Regions from separate parts of the Robertmurraya mangrovi genome, predicted to be linked through region 3. Evidence: riboswitches for the same ligand, from Rfam matches in the RefSeq annotation. Region 3 holds a riboswitch; each other region holds the start of a gene.

Evidence for each region. Region 3 has a riboswitch for S-adenosylmethionine ahead of mtnW (2,3-diketo-5-methylthiopentyl-1-phosphate enolase). Riboswitches for the same ligand answer to the same signal wherever they lie in the genome.
Region 1: linked by a shared signal. The riboswitch ahead of SM124_RS14740 (LLM class flavin-dependent oxidoreductase) and the one ahead of mtnW (2,3-diketo-5-methylthiopentyl-1-phosphate enolase) in region 3 are both predicted to bind S-adenosylmethionine.
Region 2: linked by a shared signal. The riboswitch ahead of SM124_RS16540 (5-methyltetrahydropteroyltriglutamate--homocysteine S-methyltransferase) and the one ahead of mtnW (2,3-diketo-5-methylthiopentyl-1-phosphate enolase) in region 3 are both predicted to bind S-adenosylmethionine.

Annotation. Positions count from the first base shown of each region.
Region 1 covers NZ_JAXOFX010000010.1:856-8,981, forward strand. Annotated here, with positions in the region: gene SM124_RS14715 (Gfo/Idh/MocA family protein) at 1-492, opposite strand, end outside; gene SM124_RS14720 (GNAT family N-acetyltransferase) at 753-1,178, shown strand; gene SM124_RS14725 (ATP-binding protein) at 1,209-2,474, opposite strand; gene SM124_RS14730 (hypothetical protein) at 2,660-2,893, opposite strand; gene SM124_RS14735 (ATP-grasp domain-containing protein) at 3,014-3,964, opposite strand; gene SM124_RS14740 (LLM class flavin-dependent oxidoreductase) at 4,000-5,052, opposite strand; SAM riboswitch class I at 5,152-5,258, opposite strand; gene SM124_RS14745 (YczE/YyaS/YitT family protein) at 5,445-6,065, shown strand; gene SM124_RS14750 (nucleotidyltransferase domain-containing protein) at 6,103-6,909, opposite strand; gene SM124_RS14755 (GNAT family N-acetyltransferase) at 6,937-7,449, opposite strand; gene SM124_RS14760 (hypothetical protein) at 7,587-7,790, shown strand; gene SM124_RS14765 (PAS domain S-box protein) at 7,869-8,126, opposite strand, start outside.
Region 2 covers NZ_JAXOFX010000012.1:80,783-88,908, forward strand. Annotated here, with positions in the region: gene SM124_RS16525 (hypothetical protein) at 1-124, shown strand, start outside; gene lepB (signal peptidase I) at 139-708, shown strand; gene SM124_RS16535 (hypothetical protein) at 728-1,387, shown strand; gene SM124_RS16540 (5-methyltetrahydropteroyltriglutamate--homocysteine S-methyltransferase) at 1,799-2,902, opposite strand; SAM riboswitch class I at 3,016-3,117, opposite strand; gene SM124_RS16545 (CGNR zinc finger domain-containing protein) at 3,212-3,775, opposite strand; gene SM124_RS16550 (epoxide hydrolase family protein) at 3,980-5,134, shown strand; gene SM124_RS16555 (alpha/beta fold hydrolase) at 5,378-6,205, shown strand; gene SM124_RS16560 (MATE family efflux transporter) at 6,295-7,641, opposite strand; gene nikE (nickel import ATP-binding protein NikE) at 7,792-8,126, opposite strand, start outside.
Region 3 covers NZ_JAXOFX010000001.1:418,163-426,288, forward strand. Annotated here, with positions in the region: gene SM124_RS02105 (carbon-nitrogen family hydrolase) at 90-872, opposite strand; gene SM124_RS02110 (pyridoxal phosphate-dependent aminotransferase) at 1,057-2,229, shown strand; SAM riboswitch class I at 2,317-2,432, shown strand; gene mtnW (2,3-diketo-5-methylthiopentyl-1-phosphate enolase) at 2,602-3,825, shown strand; gene SM124_RS02120 (2-hydroxy-3-keto-5-methylthiopentenyl-1-phosphate phosphatase) at 3,825-4,487, shown strand; gene SM124_RS02125 (methylthioribulose 1-phosphate dehydratase) at 4,484-5,119, shown strand; gene mtnD (acireductone dioxygenase) at 5,137-5,670, shown strand; gene SM124_RS02135 (DMT family transporter) at 5,825-6,739, opposite strand; gene SM124_RS02140 (Spo0E family sporulation regulatory protein-aspartic acid phosphatase) at 7,047-7,295, shown strand; gene SM124_RS02145 (PilZ domain-containing protein) at 7,436-7,987, shown strand; gene SM124_RS02150 (YitT family protein) at 8,049-8,126, opposite strand, start outside.

The DNA of each region.
Region 1 (8,126 bases), on a different contig from region 3:
TTGCCATTGACGTGGCCAACTAGTAAAGTGTAGGTTCACTTCCACTTTCTTGACTTCACCAATTTCGCCTTTTTGAATTTTCTCTTTTAATACTTGGAACACATTGCTGTATATCATCGGGAAATTCATAGCGTGAATGACATTCGCTTTTAAAGCTGCCTCTAGCATTTCCTTCGCTTCTTCAAGCGAATTCGCTAACGGTTTTTCACAGAATATGTTAATCCCTTTATTTAAGACATCTAAAGCAATCTTATGATGAAACTTTGGAGGTACAGCAACATATACAAGATCTAGTTCACTTTTTGAAAGCATTTCTAAATGATCTGTATATAAAAGAACATCTTCAAATTCTTCTTTAACCGCATTAAGGCGTTCTTCATTTCGATCACAAACGGCGACTAACTCTACACCTGAATGATATTGAAATTTTCTTAATACTCTTTCTCCAATGGCGCCAATTCCCACCATTCCAACTTTAATCTTTCTCTTCATGAAAAACACCTCAAGTTTTGTTATTCTAGTACGTTAATAATTCTGAAAATCTCATAATACTATTTAATGTAACAAATGACGATAAACATGAGAAGACCTAATTAATAAAATTAATCAAAAATTTCGGATTACTAAGTAATAAAGCAAAACTCCCATTGACTGACCCCATCATTTTTAATAAAACTGACTCTTTTAGAAAGCACAAAATTGTTTTAAGATTATCTTGAAATAAGGGATTGTAAAGAGGAGTGCTGATTAAAATGGTAATTATTAAACAATTAGAAAAAGATGATTGGTTAGAGGTTTTTAATGTGATGCATGAATTAAGGCCGCATCTGACTGAGACAACTTACTTGGAATTATTAAATGAAATGGAATTACAAGGCTATAAAATGTTTGCCTTATATGAAGAGGATGTACTAGTAGCTGTAACAGGTGTTTCCATTATTACAAACTTATACTATGGTAGACATGTCTACGTATATGACCTAGTCACAACCAACTCAAAACGTTCAAAGGGCTATGGTGAAAAACTATTATCCTATCTCGAAAATTGGGGGAAAGAAAACGACTGCGAAACGATTGCCCTATCTTCCGCTTTATTCCGAACCGATGCTCATCGTTTTTATGAACATAAAATGAATTATGAAAAACCTAGCTTTGTGTTTAAGAAAACACTCCAATAGCAAAAGGGGTTACTCAACCCCTTTTTCACTTTAATAGACTTGTATATTTTTTAAAACAGGTAGGACAATCGAAACGGTCGTACCTACTCCTTCTTTGCTATCGTAGGTCATTTTTCCTTGAAGGGACTCAATAATTTTTAACGAAACCATGGTACCAAGACCAGTCCCTTTGTCCTTCGTCGTATAAAATAATGTTCCTATTCTTTGAAGCTGATCCTCCGTCATCCCTTTTCCGTTATCCTGGATGGAAATATGTACAAACTCGTCTTCTTTACTAAGTGTAATGGTTATTAACCCACTTTGTTCCGAAGCTTCAATAGCATTTTTAATGATATTTACAAGCGCTTGCTTTATTTGGTTACGATCAGCGAACAAATGCACTTCCGACTGAATGGTACACTTAAGCTCAACCCCTTGTTGATTTGCGAGTGGCTCTATTAACTGATGCACATCGAGAATTAAGTCCTTTAAGGAAAAATTCTCTACTTTTTCAAATTGAGGTTTTGCAAAGTTTAAATAATCTGTAATGATGGACTCTGCTCTACCTAACTCGCTCAATACTAAAGTTAAATAATCCCGATTTTGTCCTTGCTCCTTTTGATGCATGAGTTGCAGGAATCCTTTAACGACTGTCAGCGGATTCCTTACTTCATGCGCAATCGATGCTGCTAGCTCACCCAAAGTATTAAATTTTTCAGCTCGACGAACTTCCTCTTTCAACATTTGTCTCTCAATAGTCATTTCACTAAGCTTTGCCACTAAACCAATACAAGCTAGATTGATAAATCCAAAAATGACAATGTAGAATAACATTTCTAAACCACGGTTCATTGCTGTTCCTACAAAATAAACCCACGTACATAAAATTCCTAATTGAACTAAACCTGGCCAAAGACCGATCAAAACGGCTAATCTCACTCTATTTTCGACGTTAAACCCCAAAAATCTCTTTGAATAGTAAAGAGGTACAATCACTGCTACAACGGCGCTGATATAGCCCAAAGGAAGGGTCTCCCCTCCTATAAATGTTCTAGTAATAACAATGGAAGCAAACACTATTCCACCTGCAACAGGACCACTATATAAAAAGGCCATAACTAAAGGTATATACCTCAAATCCCAAGATAGCCCAAAGACATCTACTGGAAAAATCATACAAAGAGAAGCAGCAATACCTTGTAGTAAACCACAGATAGCTGACTTAATTTTTATATTTTTATTTTCAATAAAGAAATTATATAATAGGATAGGAGCAACGGTAATTAATACGTGTAATAGTAGTTTTTCAACAAGCATGTAATCATTCCTTAATTTACTGTCTTATATCATTAATACGACAAAAAGTTTCATAATCCTTTCTGAATATTATAAAAATTTACAAAGTTTTTATGACAAATGAAAGAAATTATTATTTTAAATAAAAAAACAAGGGGCTGTTCAAAAAGTCATATTACTGACTATTTGGACAGCCCCCGCTAAATTTACACATTTTTTAATACCATATATAGTCTACGGTCTCGATGCTCTCTTTCCTCTTGAGAGGACAAATCGTATTTCTTTAACAAATGAAACACATCATTTAATATGTCCTGGGTGTGCTCTTTTGAGAAAAAATGCTCAAATAATGATTTCATATCAGATGGTAAAAATTCCGCTTGTGACTCATATTTTTGCCTAACGTCTTCCATTGAATGATCTAGTTTACATTCTCCCATCTTCATCCCTCTTTTCTATAATAATCTACCCTTATGACCAAGATAGAAGTTATGAGTTCATTTTACCCTTAAGGTTATAAATCATGCAATGAAAGGAAATGGAGATGGGACTTTGCAGTACTAAGCTTTAATATAATTAGTTTTTAGTTGTTCACCTAAAAACTTAGCTACCTCTAACATTCCATACTTCCCGAACACTCTCTCCGCATCTGAGTTATAGTTCGTATTTGTATTCACATCATACGTATAGATTTCACCGTTTGCATTACGAATGAACTCGATTCCTGCAACAGCGATTTGATTTTCTTTTAAAAATTGCTCATATTTTTCGATTATTGGGTCGTTAAAATCCTCAATAATACGGAATTTAGGTTTTTCTTCCGTTTCTTCACCAACTGGACAGAAAAGGTCCCCAATTTGGCAAGCATCTGCAGGACATAGCTCAAAGCCTTCAGAAGTATCCACTTGAACCGCATAGACAAACTTTCCTCCAACAAATTCACATCTTGTAATATACGATTCTGGAGATTGAATATACTCTTGAACAAGGGTGATACCATCAACAGGAAGCTCAAATGTAGATCCATAAACATATTCTTTTAAACTATCAATAGAATGGAATAATTGTACTCCGAGTCCTTTTCCGGCACGATTATGCTTCGTGATAAACGATTTTGTGTTAAGCGTTTCTGCTGCCACGATAATTTGGTCTTTTCCAACAGCTGCAATCGTCTTCGGAGTCAATACACCTGCTAGATTTAATGCCATGTACTGATTAACCTTACTCACTTCTAGTCTTAAAGCACGGCTACCGTTAAATACTTTACGTCCATGTCTTTCAAGCCAAGCCAGAACAGATTCTGTTAGTTCAGGGGCAAAACGATGGTCACGAGTATGAGAAGAAGCACTCATACGGCTATAAAAGACACCTTCTGGTGGTGCGGTTGTTAAATCGACAATTCCTTCATGTAAGAACCATTCTTCATATGGAAGCTCAAGTTCTTTTAATCGGTTTGTTAAATGGTCTGTCCATTCGTTATTTTCATGAATAATATAGATTTTTTCACTCATTTGAATACCCCTTTTTCATCTATTTATATAATGGTTTAGTTCGTCTGTTTTTGCTTTCTTTTTGCTTCAACTAAAGGCATGACATCCTTTGCAAAGCGCTCCATTTCTTCTAGCTGAGGAGAGAATTGAAGCAGTAGCAAATCAAGGCCAGCTTCTTCATAGGAAAGAATACGGTCTGCAATTTGTTCTGGTGTTCCAACTAAATTCGGTCTTAACCCACGATTTGAAACGGAATAATCATATAGTTTTACTTGTTGTTCTAACTGTGATTTACCGACAAAATCCTTGTATCCTGCGTAAGCACTAGACTCTTTTACATCTGTAATCCGAGTTAACTCAGCTTGGGCTTCTTCTTCTGTATCGCGACAAATAATGTATGCCGCCATTCCGAAAGAGCTAAGAGGAGTTCTTTCCGCTTGTTCACGCAGATCTTTCATACCATTTACTTTTTCTTGAATTTCTTCAACGGTACCGCCATGCATCACGTATGCATCACAAGTATTGACGATTGTTTGCTTTCCGCGCGGACTCTCTCCACCAGCATAAAGAATGGGATTTGGACGCTGTACAGGCTTAGGTGCTAAATGAGCATTTTTAATCGAATAATATTTACCTTCATAATTAAAGACATCTTCTGTCCATAAGCCTTTTAAAACATCAATAAATTCCTCAGTACGGTCATATCTTTCATCATGCTCTGTAAAAATCCCACCATATTGACGAGCTTCTTCTTCCCACCATGCTGAAACAACGTTAAGAGTGAAGCGTCCATTACTGATTTGATCAATATTGGCTGCCATTTTTGCTGTTACAGCCGGGTTATGAAATCCAGGTCGAACCGCTGTCATGATTTCAATCTTTTCTGTAACCGCTGCTAGTGCAGCTGCTGTAGACCAAGCTTCTAAAGAATCATGCTCTGGACCTTTTATATCATTCAAATATAGTTCAGCAATTAAAGTGGTATCATATCCCCATTTTTCTGCCGATTGAATAACTTTTTTTGCATATTCAAAAGTTGGAGGCATACTCTCATTCTCAACATTTCTCAACCATCCTCCGAAAATCGGTAACCAAAAACCGTATTTCATCTCTCTTCTCCCCTAACTATGTAAATATCTTTGATGATTCAATCATGATTCCAGAGCAAAAAAAATAACCTCTCCGACAAGAAGAAGTTTGCGTACTCTTTCTCATCTGTCAGAATTAATATTCTGCTGGAATTAGCACCTTTGAATAAAAATCCAATGGTTGCTGGGCTTCACAGGGCCAGTCCCTCTGCCACTCTTGATAAGAATCATATTTAGTTATTTCATAGTAATCCTACTATATAAGTTGGTTTAAAGTCAATTATTTTATTTCCCTTTTCACAATATTCTATGTATTTCTTTTGTTCAATAGAATCACTCCTTGAATAAAGGGATGGAATAGATCTTAAGGGGGAAGATAAAGATATCCATACAATAAGAATAGAGGAGAAAGTATGAAAATAAGGATAGCGTATTTCACTATTGGATTACTCATTTTAACTCTTGGTGTGGCTCTTATCATTAAGGCAGGTTTAGGAGCATCATCATGGGATGCATTAGCGGTTGGGGAATCTAATACCTTTCATTTATCAGTTGGAACCTTTGTGTTTATAAACGGAATCATTCTCATGTTCATAAATGCTTTCTTATTAAAGAAACGTCCTGAAATTTTAGCCGCTGGTACGATTTTTGTTATTGGACTGCTAATCGACTTTTGGTTAGTAATCATATTAAATGCATTTAATCCTAAAGCGATTTTTATCCAAGCCATTACTCTTGTTATTGGTATCTTCGTATTGGCGATTGGAGTAGCGATCTATCTTCAAGCAAAGTTCCCGGCTAGTCCAATGGACACTTTAATGATTGCTATATCGAAACGTTTTCATTTAAGTTTACGAATTTCAAGAATCATTAGTGAGGGATTGGCCTTAATATTAGCTTTTTTATTTAAGGGTGCAATAGGAGTGGGAACAATTATAGTAACTTTAACCTTAGGTCCTATTGTTCAATATTTTTATACTTATTTTAATAGAAGGTTTACGGAAGGGAAAAGCCTCGAATTAAATCCCCGATAAAAGCAAAGGTGTCTCCATATACGGAAACACCTTTTTATCAATTAACTCTATTCATTTCTCTAATGACAAAATCCATATAGTCCAGTGCCTCTCTTCTTCTTTTAAAGGGAGAGAGATAATAGGATTTCTTCTCATTTTTTCTTATACGCATGGACTCTTGGATAATATTATGCCACTTCGATGGTACGGCTTTCAAGGCGTATTCCCCTGCACCTATTTTTGAAGTGATGTCTTTTTCTCTTAAGGAATAATAAAGTCGTGTGACTCCTAAAACTCCCCATTCAATAGACTCCAATTGAAAAAGCATACTAAGATAATTCAAAGAAAACTTTTTCCCAGCTTTTAACCTCCAATGAAGCCAATATTCATTTAGATTTTGAACGATGTTTGCTGATAAAACGTCCCAATCCACTTCAAAGGAATACGCTTTAATCTCTTTTCCCTTGATAACAAGTCCGTATTTTTTCAATTGAAAAAAATCGATGTGGTTCTTATTAAGTTGCTTATTTCCTATGTACTGACCTTCGTTAAAATAAGGGGTTTGAAATTGGTTATCACCCAGATTTTCTAACTGTTTGTTCGTTAAATATATCCCGTCTAAATGAATGCTAGGAAATCCTTTATTTAACTCGGAATGTATTTCCTTCAGTGTTTGTAAGTCCTTTTCGGTAGGTTCCCTGTAGGTAACAATCATAAAATCAATATCACTATGTCCTTCATTAAAAGAACCAAGCGCAATGGAGCCAAATAAGTAATAAGATTCAAGAAAGTTCGGGAGCTTAGTTTCCAACAGCTTAAGATGTTCGTCTAAAACCTTCTGAACCGTTGCAGGTAGATTATTCATTTCTTCACCTATCTTTTTAACATTTTATTAACATGAAAGGGACTTATAATAAATGATCGTTGCATCGAAGCTTCCATCAGCAGACTTTGCAAAGTTTGGAATACGACCAGCTTTAACGTAACCTAATGATAAATATAGATCATTGGAAGGGTCTCCTTCTCTAGTGTCAAGAACCACCAATGTTCGCCCCAGTTGTTTGGCTTGATCTTCAGCTGCATTCATCAGAAATCGAGCTATTCCTTTACGCCTGAATTTGGGATGTGTCATTAACTTTGCAATCTCCACTCGATGATCACCGTTTAACTTCATACATAAATGGAGTTGAATAGTTCCAGCAATTTCGTTGTCCATTTTTGCAACTAATAATATAACGTCTGGATTTAGTACATGATCCCAATACTCCTCCGCATCCTTTTCCTTCAAAGGTGGTAAAAATCCAACTGATGCCCCACCTTCCACTACTTCCATTAATAACTCTGTTAATTGATTACGATAAGCATGTATTGATTTTATTTCTTCCAAATTAAGTGTCATTTCCATATGGTTACACCTCTATAAAGAATTTTATTTAGTTTCATACTTTAGTTGGATAATGAAAACACCCAAGTTGACCTAGGATACTCGTCTATACAAACCCGGTTTCCCTTCATATGTTGGTTAGTAAAGGAGGGATAGTCATGTATCATGCTGCTTATTTATTTTTAGCTGCCATCCTAGCAGGTTTTGCGTTAATTGTTGTTACCACCATTTCTGGTACACCTGCATTTGTTTCTAGTATTGCTGCCTTCTTAACTGTACTAGGGGCCATCGCCATTATTGTTTTCGCTTTAGCCATTCTTTTTATTGCTATTAAAGTATTATTAAATAAGGGCTGGCGTTAATTAATTTATATATAAGAAGACAAAGAACCTATTTTTGGGTTCTTTGTCTCTGTTTAGGGCTCCTTAAGTCTATTGTTGCTACTTTATAGGCAAGTAAATATATACCGTCGTTCCTTTGGCCTCTTCGCTTTCGATGTTAATTTTTCCTTCATGTTGTTCGATGATTTTAAAGCTTGTCATCAACCCTAGTCCTGTACCTTTTTCCTTTGTGGAATAAAAGGGTTCACCTAGATTAGGGATTCGATCACTTGGGATTCCACAACCATTATCCTTAATTTCTATACAAGCATATTGTTCATCTTGATATACTTTTATGTGAACGTTTCCTTTTTCTTC
Region 2 (8,126 bases), on a different contig from region 3:
ATCAGAACCCACAGGAGATTCTAAAGTTGAAACAGAGCCTTCGGAATCCACAAAAGATTCTAAAAAAGAGGAATCTCCAAAAGAAGATACTACTGAAGAAAATTCTAGTGATAATAATGAGTAATGGAGTTGAAACGCATGGAAAATACTGCAATAAACGAAACCAACATCGAAGTTAAGGATACTACTAAAAAAAGTTCCATTATGGAGTGGGTTAAATTTATTCTAATGCTAGCATTAGTAGTTATTGTAATCCGTAATAGTATAGGCTTTACAAAAATAAGTGGATTGTCTATGTTTCCAACGTTTCAGGATGGGGACTTCATATTAGAAGAGAAAATTAGCAAATACTTTTCATCTCCTGAAACAGGTGATGTTGTCATTATTAATAAACCTGAACAAGGTTATAAAATTATAAAAAGGGTTATTGCTTTAGGTGGAGATACAGTAATGATTAAAGATGGTACTGTATTTGTAAATGATCAACCCCTTCCAGAAATTATGACATCAGGACAATCATCAGATATGGAGGCTACCAAGGTTCCAGCTGATCATATTTTTGTTATTGGAGATAACAGAACTCCTGGAGAGAGCATTGATAGTAGAGATCCAAGTGTGGGACCTATCCCCCACTCAGACATAGATGGTTACGTACTTTTTTCCCTAATTCCTTTTAAGTCAATTCCAAAGCCTATTGAAATTGAATAGATGAACTGAGGGACATTATATGAAACTCATTAAAAGACTGATAAAGAAGCCTTTAACATGGATATTAATAGTATTTATTTGTAGTATTAGTACAGTGTATGCCTCTACTGATACTTATCACCAAACACTCGCTTGGGCAGAAAATCAAAAAAAGATAGCACAGTATCATCTGAAAACCAATCTATATGAAACTGTTAACAACCAAATAGCAAAATTGACTTATAATACTGAAGAATCTTTACAGTTATCAGAAAAACAACTAGAGGATTTTAGTAAATTGGAGTCCCTAGGAACGAGTGACTCAATCACAAATGCACTTAAAAAACATGAAAATGAACTTGAACAAACTGCTCAATCTATTGTAAATAATACTAGCCTAGACTTTGATAATATTGTTAGTAGGGTGAATCATACAGGAAATGAAATTACAAATAGCGTAGAATATGATTATCTAGATGAATTAAGTAAATTGTCTTCAAATCAATTACCTGAACATAAGATACATTCCTCTCAATCTAACGAACAATTAGATAATGAAATACAACTTACACTAGCCACTATCCATCAACTCGAGATGATGTTAGAATCTGAGTCAGATCCTGCTATAAAAGAATTTATACTAAAAAAAATAGATTTATTAAATCAATTAATCATCATACTCACTGATGATGATATATAATAGACCTCTAAATGCGATATTGGTTTACATATTCAAGTATAGAAACAGATTCTATACTTGAATATGTAGTAAAAAATATCAGTTATAAAAAATCTTCTACAACTCAAACAGGTAACAATATTAATTCCAAATCTACTGCTTAGTTATGTTGTTTTTTTCTTTTTTGATTCTTCCCAGCCCCTGATGCTAACTTTATTTGAACCCTCCCATTCTTCTACATGATGAGACCACGAGTAACACCAAACTCAGTTTTATATACTATACTAACAAAAAGAGGATCACATAGATTGACCTTCCTCTTATTTCTCATGTTTTCCTTTTCCACATTAGTCAACGGGACAAGAAAGTGAAGTCACCTCCAAAAGCCTAGGTACTCACTCTACCTTATTAGATGCAATCCAGACTTCTCCCCTACCCCCATATCTCCCGAGAAAGCTCCACAATATACCTTAACTTATCCCATTGCTGCTCCTCAGTTAATATATTCCCATGATGAGTAGAAGCAAACCCACATTGTGGACTAATACATAATTGCTCTATCGGCACATATTTCGTTGCTTCCTCCACACGTGCTTTAATGTTTTCCTTGTCTTCTAGCTCTCCATGTTTTGATGTAAATAGTCCAAGGACCACTTGTGGACCTCCATTTGGAATGTGTTGTAACGGTTCGAAGTCGCCAGAACGGTCATCATCATATTCTAGGAAAAATCGATTTACTTTTTCTTTTGCAAATAAGGTTGGCGCAATTTTGGCATAACTACCTTCAAACGCCCACTTTGAACGATAGTTTCCTCGGCAAAGGTGGGTAGTTACGAGTAAATCTTCTGGTTTATCTTCTAAAATGCTATTCACCACATGTAGTGCTAAATCAATCAACTCTTCGCGGTCTAAACCACTATCATTAAAAGGAATTTCTGGAGCATTAAGACCTGCAATATAAACATCATCTAGCTGCAAGTAGCGACAACCCGCATCATAAAAGGCTTTAATCGCATCACAATAGGTTTGAATCACATCGTTTGTATAATCCTGTAGATTTGGATAGATTTCCAGATTTCGAATACCCGCGTTAAAAAGTTGGTTTGGACTTGGAATCGTTTGTTTGGCAACGGCACGATCACCAACAATTTCTTTAAACAAGGTAAAATCCTTTACATGTGGATGATTCGGATTAAATGAAATTTTACCCGTTACACGTATATCGTATCTTTCCGTTTCCTCCCCTTTAAATTGAAAACCGTGATCTGGAACGTAACCCTCTACTCCGTTTAAATGCTCTAAGAAATCTGTATGCCAGAATCTGCGACGAAACTCCCCATCTGTTACAGCTTGTAGTCCTACTTCAATTTGTTTATCAACAATTTTTCTAATTTCTTCTGTTTCAATGTCATGTAACACTTGAGCTGTGATCTTACCTTCTTGAAATTCTTTTCTAGCTGTATGGATTCTTTCAGGTCGTAATAAGCTCCCCACATGATCTGCTCTAAACGGAGTATGTACCAATGTGTTAGTCATAAATAATTCCACCCTTTTATTAGTTTTGTATTTTTCTTACCTTCTAAACGCAAAAACCCCCTCTTCTACAACATAAGAAGAGGGGTGAAAAAACAAAATGAATGTACCTGCTCTTCTTATCTTCTAGCAAAATGCTACTGGAATTGGCACAGTACTATTAAAAGTCCGCTGCCGAGGTATCAAAGGGCCAGTCCCTCCACCTCTCTAGATAAGAAAGTTTCGAATATTAAATTATTTGAATTCAATATAATATTAAAAAGTTGTTTTGTCCAGTATATTTTAACATTTTTATTTATCTTTCTTAAGAAACTACTCTTTTAGATGTTTTATTTTTTCTCTATAAGTTTTATTTTTTGCTCTATTTCCACAAGCGCTCATAATACACCATTTCCCAGTACCTGGCCTTGAATAATCAATAAAAACCCACTGACAATCTTCAGCAGAACAAACCCTTATCCGATGCCATAAAGCTTTCTTCCTAAGCTCAAAAATTAACAATATTAATCTTCCTATTCCCCTTCTTCCACCCTCTCCATGAGGAATGATTTTTTCAGAATCTAAGGAAAATTCAATTGAAAATGTAAATGCATCTATTAATTTGTTAATTTCTTCTATAAGATTATCATCCGTTTTATTGTAATCATTATTGACAATCATTTTTCGTGCTTCGTTTCTAAACTTAATAGCATGAATTAAGTCCTCATCCGTCACTAGATCTTCTTCTTGAATAAAATGATACTTTAATAACCATGAATAGAGAACCTTTGAGGATGTAAGATGTTCAACACCCTCGTCCCCTTCAAAGCGGGTCCGTTTATCATGAGTATTAAAAAAATCAGCAATAATCTCAAGATCATAATAATTTTTTTCCATAAAAACACTCCTATTGACTATATTTACCATAACCATTAATATAGTTTTAGTGGTCATCGTGACTATTAAACAATTTTTAAAGGTCACCATAGAAGATAGAATACTAGAATAAAGTACATGAACGAATACTTATAAAATGTTCCATTCTTTAATTATATCTTTATCTTACTATTTACTTAATAAAATTATTGGAGGTATGAACTTATGGATATAAGACCATTTTATTTGAATATCAATGAGGAAGAAATTTTGAAATTGAAGAATCGATTAGACTTTACAAGATGGCCTGATGAAGTTCCTGGATCTAATTGGGAATACGGTATCCCTTTAGATTTTATGAAGGATATAACAGACTATTGGAAAAATGAGTTTGATTGGAAAAGAGTGCAGAATAAAATAAATTCATTTTCAAATTTTCAAGTAAGAATAGATGATGTAGATATCCACTTTATTCACGAGCGTGGAAATGGATCTAACTCTCTACCTATCATTATTCCTCATGGTTATCCAGGGTCTTTTTATGAACTGCTAAACCTTATTCCCTATCTGACAAACCCGGAGAAATATGGTGGAGATCCTGAAGATTCTTTCGATGTCATTATTCCGTCTATTCCTGGTCATGGGTTTTCAGGTACTCCATTAAAATCAGGCTTTGAGGATCGACAAGTTTCTCATCTATTGGTGAAATTAATGGTGGATAAGCTAGGATACGAGAAGTTTGCAGCCCATGGGTATGATCTTGGAGCCAGTATTTTAGGATTATTATGCTTAGACCATCCAGAAAAAGTAATTGGTTATCACACTACTACACCTGGAAACCCTAGTCCGTTTGTTCCTGGAAATGCTTTATTAACAGAATCAGAAGAAAATTACCTTAAGCTTTCTAGAGAATGGTATAACGAAGAAGGTGCCTACGCTCATATGCTTGGTACAAAGCCACAAACGATCGGTTACTCACTCACAGACTCTCCGATAGGTCTTGCAGCATTTATTTTAGAAAAATGGTACTTATGGACAAATCCACAAAACGGGAATTTATATAAGCATTTCAATAAGGAAGAGCTACTTGCAAACGTTACCATTTATTGGCTAACCCAAACTATTAATTCAGCAAATAGATTATATTTCGAAGGTAAACATACGAAATGGCCAGGACCGGAAGATATTACTACCGTCCCCATTGGAGTATCTTTAACAGCCACTCAACCAAATGAACGACCTCCAAAGGCATATGTTGCAAGAATGTTCCCGAATATTCTAAGTTGGGAAGAGTTAGGCAAAGGCGGACACTTTGTTGCCACCGAGGATCCTAGGTTAGTTGCTGAACGAATACGTTCTTTTTTTAAAAAACTGAGGTAAAAGTGCAGAGTTATAGAATAGTAAACTCTGATATCCCCTCACTTTTTATTGTAATTATGGTAATTAATAATAAAGATATTGGGATCTATTTTTACAATTCCTTCGACTACTATAACCCTTTTTGAAGTTTGCTAGTCAATTAAAAAGTAAAAAGTGTAGATATGAACTCCTCCTGTTTTGAATATGATTTAGAAAGAATGGTTTTCGTAATTCTTATTAGACTGAAAAAACAGGAGGTAACCCATGACTACAAACAACGGAACGTATATCGAAGTAGAACCAGGAATTGAATTGTATGTTCAAGATGTTGGAACAGGAGACCCTGTTGTATTTATTCCGGGGTTTACTTTTACGACAGATGTCTTTTCCGAGCAAGTCCAACACTTTTCACAAACTCACCGTACGATCGTGATTGACCCTAGAAGCCATGGGCGCTCAACTATGACGGTACATGGGAATGACTATGTTACACATGGCACGGATTTGCAAAAAGTTTTGACTGCATTAAATGTAGACAATGCCACCCTGGTCGGCTGGTCATTTGGATGCTTAACCGTATGGGAATATGTACGCCAGTTCGGAACCAACCATATTAAATCACTAGTTTTAATTGATATGCCACCAAAATCTTTATCCCTTCAACAAGATGTGGATTGGGTAGAAGGAAATCTTGATGACTTGGCTGCGGCCTATACGAACTATTTGCGGAATTCAAAGGGGCAACGCGATTTCATTTCGGCATATGCAACTGGAGTCATGGTTCAACGCGATCTCAAAGAAGAAGAATTAACGTGGATTGTAGACCAGTCCCTTAAAACACCATATTACATTGCTGCCAACTTATTTTCTTCAGGTCTATTCTCTGATTATCGAGAAGAGGCCACTAGTAGTAGTGAGTCCCTCCCTACTCTATATATTGTCGCCGAACATTGGGCAGAGAGAGCCACCAACTATCTAGCAAAGCTCACCCCAAAGGCCTCAGTGAAGGTACTCGGTGGACATTTCATGTTTTGGGAGCATAGTCAAAAGTTTAATGAGATCGTCACGAAATTTTTAGAAGAGAATAAATAAAGAAGATTTATATTAATCTAGCAAAATAGTAAAGACTACTCCCTATTATTAAGGAGTAGTCTTTACTTATTAAAATACAATGGTTTTCTTTATCCAAACTTTACTCGTGTTAATTTCGGAACATACAACCATAAAAAGAAGGATCTGCCCGCGCTAAAAATAATAAACGATAGCCAAACCCCATTATTATGGAGATGAGGGATGAATAACCAGTTGGATAATAAAAAAATGAGTAAAGCAAATAAAATAGAGTCTCTAATAAAACGTGCCTCTGTAGCACCTGAGAAAATTCCCTCTAATTGCAGCCCCCAAAATCCTACAAAAGGAAAAATCAACATCCAGATTAAGAGGTCATATGCGGTCACTTTTACTTCATGAATGGTTGTGAATAGAGAAACGACCTGTTCCCCAAAAAAGACTAAACACAAAGATAAAACAATGGCTGCAAGGAAGCCCCATTGTGCAGACAAAGAAAGGGCTCTTTTAAAAAGAGACTGGTCTTTCCCGCCTATTGCCCTGCCCACAATGATACTGGACGCATTGGCAAAACCTCCTAATAAGTAGGCCATTAAATAATGAATTTGCAATAGAACAGCATTGGCTGCTAACGTGACTTCACCCATACTAGCCCCTTTTGCTGTAAAGATCCCTGTCATGGTAAGTAAACAAACCGTCCTCAAAAATAAGTCTCGATTTACCTTTAACATTTTTATTAAAGGTGCAGGATCTAGCAACTTGCCAAATGGGAAGTTTGCGAGAGTTAGCTTATTTGTACGAACAATAATCCACGCACCAAAAAGTACGGCACTTACTTCGGATATTAACGTGGCATAAGCGACCCCTGCCACCCCTAATCCAAGAATGGGAACGAAAAGTATATCTAATACGATATTTAAGAGATTCATGAAGATTTGGGTAGCCAACGTCCATTTTACTTTTCCCAATCCCATGAGCCAGCCAATCATGACATAGCTCAGCAGCGTAAAAGGGGCTCCCCAAATACGGATGGAAAAATAGGTTGAAGAAAAGGCAGTTATTTCATTACTTGCCCCAATAAAATAGATGGCGCTATGTAAAATAGGCTTTTGTAAAAGAATAAAAATTAAGCCTACCATTACAGCAATAAACATCGGCCGTAGAAACGTTAATACCGTTTCATTTTCATTATGAGAACCTTGCGCTTGTGAAGTAAATCCTGTCGTACTCACTCGAAGAAAACCAAAAAGCCAATACATCGTATTAAAGATGAAGGCCCCGATAGCTACTCCTCCAATAGCCGATGGGTCGGGCAATCGTCCAACTACAGCTGTATCGACAGCACCCAATATGGGCGTTGAAATTCCAGAAATAATTAAAGGGATAGCAAGTAATAAATATTGTCGATGACTAAAGGAGTGTGATACCTTTATGGCCAAGGCAGGGCTTCCTATTTTCATTTTTTTCTCCTTTTCTTACTTTACTTATTTTCAAATGAGAGAATTCTACTACTCTAGCCAATAAAAATGCCACATCATATTGAATATGCTGTGACACTACATTTTTGCTTCAGTTTTTACTAAACATGTAGGCTTCCTGTAACAAAAGTTTTACGCGAAATTCTCTCTTCTAGTAATGGATCGGAAGCGAGGATGTTCAGCAAGAATGGAGTCTCTTAATTGTAAAATGACCGGATTCTTTGAATAAAAGAACTCATCCTTTGAATCATAAAGCTCAATTAGCTCCCCTTTTTCTAGTACACCCAGTCGGTCAGAAATAGAAAAAGCAGCTTTAATATTGTGAGTAATGAAAAGGTAGGACAAGCCATAATCTTCTTTTAACTCTTTTAATAGTTCTAAGATTAAGCTTTGTGTGACCATATCTAAACTACTAACAGACTCATCTAGGACGATTAACTTCGGTTTGAGAGCAATGGCTCTAGCAA
Region 3 (8,126 bases):
AACTATTAATATTCGGTTAATTACTTGATAAATCATACAGCGAACAAAATATTCTGTCAATCACTTTTGCAAGACATTTTTAAACCGTGCTAATACAGTTCAGGACGTCTATCATCAAAAATAGGAATCATTTTTCTTACTTCTTTTACCTTATTTAAATCAATAGAACCTGTTAAGATTTCCTCGCCTTCACCTGCTTCAGCTATAATTTCACCCCAAGGATCAATAATCATAGAATGACCAGCAAATTGATTGTTCGGGTCGGAGCCAGCTCTGTTACAAGCAATAACATAACATTGATTTTCAATGGCTCTAGCTATTAAAAGAGAGCGCCAATGGTTTAGTCGCGCAAGAGGCCATTCAGCAACAACAAATAGGGCTTCTGCTCCTTCTGTTGTATGAGCTCGTATCCATTCAGGGAAGCGGATATCATAACAAATGACACCACCGTAAATTTGACCATCTAAAGAGAATAGTCCCTTTTCCTGACCAGCAGACAAATATAAATGCTCATCCATTAATTTGAATAAGTGTAGTTTACTATATTGGTGAACCAATTCGCCGTGTTTACTTACAATAAGGAGTGTATTTAAGGTTCCATCTGATGTTTTGTTCGCAACAGATCCACCAACTAAATGTACTTGATGCTTTTGAGCTATGTTCTTTAAGAATGAAATACTTTTCTCAGCTTGTTCATCTGCTATTTCATCTAATCTAGTTAAGTCGTACCCAGTAGTCCATAGTTCAGGAAGGACAATGATATTTGGTTGTTCTAGCATTGCTTTTTCAATTAGAGAGCTAGCTTTCTTGTAATTTTCTTCTTGTAAGCCAAAAGCAATATCCATTTGTATACATGAGACTTTAATAGTCAATATGGTCACCTCATTTTGAGATTTGGTTAGTAGAGAAATGATTTTGTTATAAAAAAACACTTTACAAGTCGTCTAATACGATATATCATTTGTGACTAGTTTTTCAATAAAAATTTTTCTGAATTACTTTAATATTATAAAGTTAAATACAAATACTCTTATTCTAATAAAAGCAGGTGTGTATATGAAAGTTTATCCTCAGTCTAGTTTATTAAAAAGTTTACCAAAGCAATTCTTTGCTAGTCTTGTTGGAAAGGTAAATAAATATATTCAGGATGGTCATGATGTCATTAATTTAGGGCAAGGAAATCCAGATCAGCCTACGCCAGAACATATTGTAAAAAGACTACAGAGCGCTGCAGCTAACCCTATCAATCATAAATATTCACCGTTTCAAGGATTTCAATCGTTAAAAGAAGCAGCTGCTCAATTTTATTTAAGAGAGTACGGTGTGGAAATTGATCCTAATAAAGAAGTGGCTATTTTATTCGGTGGAAAAGCTGGGTTAGTTGAAATTCCACAATGTTTATTAGAACCAGGTGATTCATTACTTGTTCCAGATCCTGGGTATCCAGACTATTGGTCAGGAGTGGCGTTAGCAAAAGCGGAAATGATAACAATGCCATTGAAAGAAGAGAATCAATTTTTGCCTGATTACTCTGAGTTAAGTCAAGAGGATTTAGATAAGGCAAAGCTTATGTTTTTAAATTATCCTAATAATCCAACTGGGGCTGTGGCTACGGAAGCTTTTTTTGAAGAAACGGTCGAGCTTGCAAAAAAACATGATATTTGTGTGGTACACGATTTTGCTTATGGAGCTATTGGTTTTGATGGCCAAAAGCCGATTAGTTTTTTACAAACAAAAGGTGCTAAAGAGATCGGAATTGAAATATATACATTATCAAAGACATACAATATGGCTGGTTGGCGTGTTGGTTTCGCAGTTGGAAATGAAAGTGTCATTGCAGCTATAAATTTACTTCAAGATCATTTATATGTTAGTTTATTTGGTGCAGTACAAGAAGCGGCTGTCGAAGCTTTAACGGCACCACAAGACTGTGTAGAACAATTGAACGACCTTTACGAAAGCCGACGTAATGTTCTTATAGAGGGGCTTCAGTCTATCGGCTGGAATGTGACTGCTCCAAAAGGATCTTTTTTTGCATGGCTAAAGGTACCAGAAGGCAATACATCAGAACAATTTGCTGATTATTTACTAGAAAAAGCGCATATTGCTGTTGCTCCTGGTATCGGCTTTGGAACTTGGGGAGAAGGCTATGTACGAGTAGGGTTACTGACTACGGAAGAAAGAATGCATGAAGCGGTTGCGAGAATAAAATCTTTAAATATTTTTTAATTTTCTCATTGACAAATAGTCAAAAAGCTGACATAATCCTAATTAATTTGATTCGTACAAAACAAATGAATATTTAAATAATTCGTTTTCTTATCAAGAGCAGGCGGAGGGACTAGCCCTATGAAGCCCGGCAACCGACTTATTTTTTTTCGAAAAAATAAGCACGGTGCTAATTCTTGCAGCGAAAAGCTGATAGATGAGGAGATGTTAGTTGTATTTACTAACCTCTTCTGTCTGAAGAGGTTTTTTGTTTTTATGAACTAATCTTATAAATGACTAGGAGAAGGCTGGAATACTAGTAGGATTCTGCAGCTGGACTTCTCTCGATTAAATAAGTAGCACGTTAAAGTAGAAATGAAAGGAAGACCAACCATGAGTGAAATTATCGCCACATACTTAATACACGATTCTAAACACAACCCAGAAAAAAAAGCGGAGGAAATTGCACTAGGATTGACGGTTGGATCGTGGACCCATTTACCAGAGTTAGAACAAAATCAACTTCGAAAACATAAGGGACGTGTCGTTTCAATTGAGGGCCTCCCAGAAGAAACGGGGACAAAGGATACAGTAGCGTTAATAAAAATCGCATACCCAACGGTTAACTTCTCTGCTGATTTACCAGCAATCCTTACAACTGTTTTTGGAAAATTATCATTGGATGGAAAAGTTAAACTACTAGACTTAGAATTTTCAGAAGAGTTAAAAACACATTTCCCAGGACCTAGGTTTGGTATCCAAGGCATACGTGAAAAAGTTGGTGTTTTTGATCGACCATTGTTAATGAGTATTTTTAAAGGGGTTATTGGTCGTGACATTCCTTACCTTGTAAATCAACTTAGAGAACAGGCTCTAGGTGGAGTAGACTTAGTAAAAGACGATGAGATTCTTTTTGAAAATGAGTTAGCGTCATTCGAAAAACGCATTACAGAAGGCAAGAAAGTGTTAGAGCAAGTTTATGAAACAACTGGCCATCGCACGCTGTATGCCGTGAACTTAACTGGAAGAACATTTGAACTGAAAGAAAAAGCGAAACGTGCTTCAGAACTCGGAGCTGACCTGTTATTATTTAATGTCTTTGCCTATGGAATAGATGTTTTACAGGAACTAGTGGAAGACAACGAGATTGCTCTACCGTTTATGGCTCACCCAGCCGTGAGTGGGGCACTTACATCATCAAAATATTATGGAATCTCACATTCATTGTTGCTAGGAAAACTACTTAGATACGCTGGAGCTGACTTATCATTGTTCCCATCACCTTACGGGTCGGTTGCGTTAGAAAAAGAAGCAGCACTTTCAATCGGAGCTGCACTAACTTCTGAAGATCAGTTTAAAACTAGTTTCCCAGTTCCATCTGCGGGTATTCATCCTGGCCTTGTCCCTTTACTCGTTCGTGATTTTGGAGTGGAAAGTGTGATTAATGCAGGTGGGGGAGTTCATGGTCATCCTGACGGTGCTAAAGGTGGAGGAATTGCTTTCAGACAGGCGATTGATGTTGCCTTGCAAGGTAAAAGATTACAAAATCAAGCATCCCAATTACCTGAACTGAAAAAAGCGATTGATTTATGGGGTTGTACTGAGGTGGTTGAATAATGAAAAAGCTAGCAGTGTTCTGTGATTTTGACGGTACGATTACAGAAAAAGACAATATAATTGCAATCATGAAACAATTTGCCCCACCTGAATGGGAGACATTAAAAGACGATATTTTATCCGAACGAATCTCCATAAGAGAGGGAGTCGGAAAAATGTTTGCACTATTACCTAGCAGTATGAAAGAGGAAATCAATACTTTCGCAAATGAACAGGCAAAAATTAGAGCTGGTTTCAAGGAATTTGTTGATTTCCTTAAAGAAGAAGAAATTCCACTATATATCGTCAGTGGAGGAATTGATTTCTTTGTTCATTCCATATTGGAACCTTTTGGACCTTTTGAAGATTTATACTGTAACGGATCTGATTTTACAGGTGAATATATAAAGATTATGTGGCCGAATAGCTGTGACGAAGAATGTACGAATGACTGTGGATGTTGTAAGCCTTCTGTTATTAGAAAACTTGAAGGAGACCAACTATTTAAAATTGTTATTGGTGACTCGATTACAGATGTAGAAGCAGCCAAACAAGCCGATTTTGTATTAGCAAGAGATTTATTACTGACTAAGTGTAATGAACTGGAGTTAAACCATAGTCCATTTACAACCTTTTATGACTGTATAAATGAGATAAAAAAACTGACTGGGGTGAGAGTATGAGTCTACTAGAAAAACGCTGGAATGAACTAGCTGATGTTAAAGACGAATTAGCAGAACGTGATTGGTTCATGGGGACAAGTGGGAATTTGGCTATTAAGGTTAGCGATAATCCACTACAATTCCTTGTAACAGCAAGTGGAAAAGATAAACGTAAACGGACAGATGAGGATTTTCTATTAGTTGATGAGTTTGGTCGTCCTGTAGGCGATACTCATCTTAAACCATCAGCTGAAACATTACTTCATGTTGAGATTTATCGTAGAACAAATGCTGGTTGTAGCCTTCATGTCCACACGATTGACAATAACATTGTATCTGAGATTTATGGAGATCAAGGTGAAGTAAAGTTTAAAGGGCAAGAGTTAATTAAAGCATTTAATAAATGGGATGAAGATGCTGTTTTAAAGATTCCTATTATTCATAACTATGCACATATTCCAACATTAGCTAAAGCATTTTCTGAACATATTTCAGAGGATTCAGGCGCTGTACTGATTAGAAATCATGGAATTACCGTTTGGGGAAAAGATGCATTTGAAGCAAAGAAAGTTCTTGAGGCATCAGAGTTTTTATTCCGTTATCAATTAAGATTACTTGAACATAAACCATATCAACTATTTAAAGTCGTATAAAAAAGGAGAACGGTAAAATGGCACATATCGTATTTCAAAATACAAAAGAAGAAATTAGAGGATTTGAAGAAGTATTAGCTTTCTTAGAAAAAAATGAGGTTATTTATGAAAAATGGGATATTGCAAAACTTCCAACACATTTAGAGGAAAAATTTCTTTTAACAGATGGGGAAAAAGCAGAGATTTTAGAGGTTTTTGCAGGTGAAATTAAGGATATCTCTGAAAGAAGAGGTTACCAAGCACAGGATGTAATCTCCTTATCAGAAAATACACCAAACCTTGACCAGCTTCTAGCAAACTTTCAAAAAGAACATCACCATACGGATGATGAAGTTCGTTTCATCGTAAGTGGTCATGGAGTGTTTATCATCCAAGGCAAAGACGGGGAATTTTTTGAAGTATTTTTAGATCCAGGTGACTTAATTTCTGTTCCAGAATATGTACGTCATTACTTCACATTACAGGAAGATAGAAAAGTGGTAGCCGTTCGTATTTTCGTTACAACTGAAGGTTGGGTACCAATTTACGAAAGTGAAGAAGTGCAAGCTTAATGTATAGGTAGAGGACGTCTTAAACGATGTCCTCTATTTATATATATATAGATTTAGAGAGTTTGTACTCATGCCGAATATATTGGAGCGGATGGCACTTGACTCTTGGAAAAATAAATAGACAGCGACCTATGTAAAGGTCCCTGTCTATTCGTTATTGTGGCAATTTGCTTACCTTTTTTGAATGGAAGGTAAGTTTAGAAAACAACGTATCATTAGTAAATAAAAGGACCCCAACAATTACGATAAAAGCACCAGTCCATTGCGCTGCCCCCATCCGTTCACCTAGGAATACATAGGCTAAGCCAGCAGTAAAGATCGGATTGAAATTAAGGAACATACCTGACATCGTGCTTCCAACTTGTTTGACACCAATATTCCAAAATACCATTCCTAATACCGTAGCTCCAATTCCTGTATATAAAGAGGCAATCCAAAAACTAGAGTCTGCATCAACAATCTTAATGTCTGTCGAAATGAAGGGAAGGATCATGATGACCCCAAATACACCAGACCAAAAAGTAGATAGAAATGGTGAAACAGTATTCATTGCCATTTTTCCAAAAGTCGAATATAAACCCCAGGCAGCAACTGCGATTATCATATAAAAATCACCCATATTAAAATGGAGATTTAATAGTCGACTAAAGTCCCCATGGCTTAGAACAATGATGATTCCAATAAATGAAATGACAATAGCAAAAAGCTTTTGTGGAGAAAGTTTCTCCTTAAAGAAAATAAAACTAAAAATCGCTATTGCAATTGGATTTAAAGTCGATATTAACCCAACATTGTCTGCTGTTGTGTGTTTTAAGGCAAGGAACATAAATAAGTTAAAGATGACGATTCCAGTGGCACCCATACCTATTAAGGGTAGTAGTGCTTTTCTATTAAATTTAAAAGTTTTCTCTTTTATGAATATGATAGGAACGAGGGCAATAATGGCGATAACCCACCGAATTTCAGTAAGGACGAGTGAGCTTGCATGTCCAACCATAAACTTACCGGCAATAAAATTACCTGCCCAAAGAAAACTAGTCAGTAACAGTAATAGATAGTAGAAATACATATTTGACCTCCGTAAAGACGGAATTAGTAGAATGTTACAAAATAAAAGCTAATAGTAAAATCTTACTCCTATATTTTACTTTTGTCATGTAATTTTTTTGATAATGAGTATGGTAAAACATCTCTATTTTTGTCGAAAATAACGAACAGAAAATCTAGTTTTTTGTCGGATTTAATTTCTTTAGAAAAACTTTGTCTAATATTGCGATTCTATTTACTTTTATAGAAATTCTTGTAATAATTTTGCAGTAGTCTTTTTTTTTATTAAGGCGTTAAAGCAACAGGGTAGGGGTTAGGAGGAGTAGTAGGTGTGCCGGAATCATAATGAATTGCTTGAAGAGATCCAAGAAAAGAGAGAGAAGATGATTAATTCAGCACAGAAGAGTGGTTTTACCAGTGAGGATACTATCCGCTATAGTCAGGAACTAGATAAATTGATATTTGAGTATCAATGTACCTTTGGTAAACATAATAGAAGAGCAGAAGAAGTAAGAGAATTAAAATATATTTATAAACATATGATGTTAATTTGGCCAAAAGCACTTGTAAATGTTTAAAATTTCATATGTAATAGAGAAGGAAGGTCATTTATTGATCTTCCTTTATGTTTTTGAATTTTAATATCCATTATATAAATCTAGTTGTACTAATAAACTTTTAAAATCAAGCTTTCTATTCTTTACTCGAGGTATGAATTATGGAGAACATTATCATTATAAACAATGGAAATAAGATTCCTGCCGCAATGTTTAACATTGAGGGTGAGATGATGAATGTCTTGGTTAAACAGCCTGACATGTTTAAAACGGGAGAATCTGTAATCTGTCTAATCGAGAAAGAGAGTATGAAGGCAACCGTCATAAAAAAAAGCCAATACAATTTATACTTATTCATTCCGCTTATTGGTAAGGATACACTTAGTAATAGACGGAAAAGTGTTCGATGCCCTTTGAATCTAGACGGAGAATTATCTAATGCGTCCTCATTAAATAATAAAATTAATGTTTCACTAGTGGACATTAGTTTGCATGGACTTGCTTTAAAGTCGTTACAGGCGCTAGATATAACTACTCTTTATAGAGTTGAATTTATGCTAGAAACAAACATGGTGGAGTGTAAACTTAAAATTAAGAACGAGGTACAACTTGAGAAAGGCTTTCGATATGGATGTATTATTGATTCCATTGAAGAGGATAAGTTATTTTATATACGTAAATTTATTCTTCAAACACAGCTTAGACAAATCTAAAAGGACTAGTATATACTAGCCCTTTTACTTTTTATTTATGAAATTATATAAGATTATTTTTTTAATGAATGGCTCTCTTTTTGAACCTTCCGCCTCTTACTTCAGCAATATCTGCAACGGCTAGAAAGGCATTTGGGTC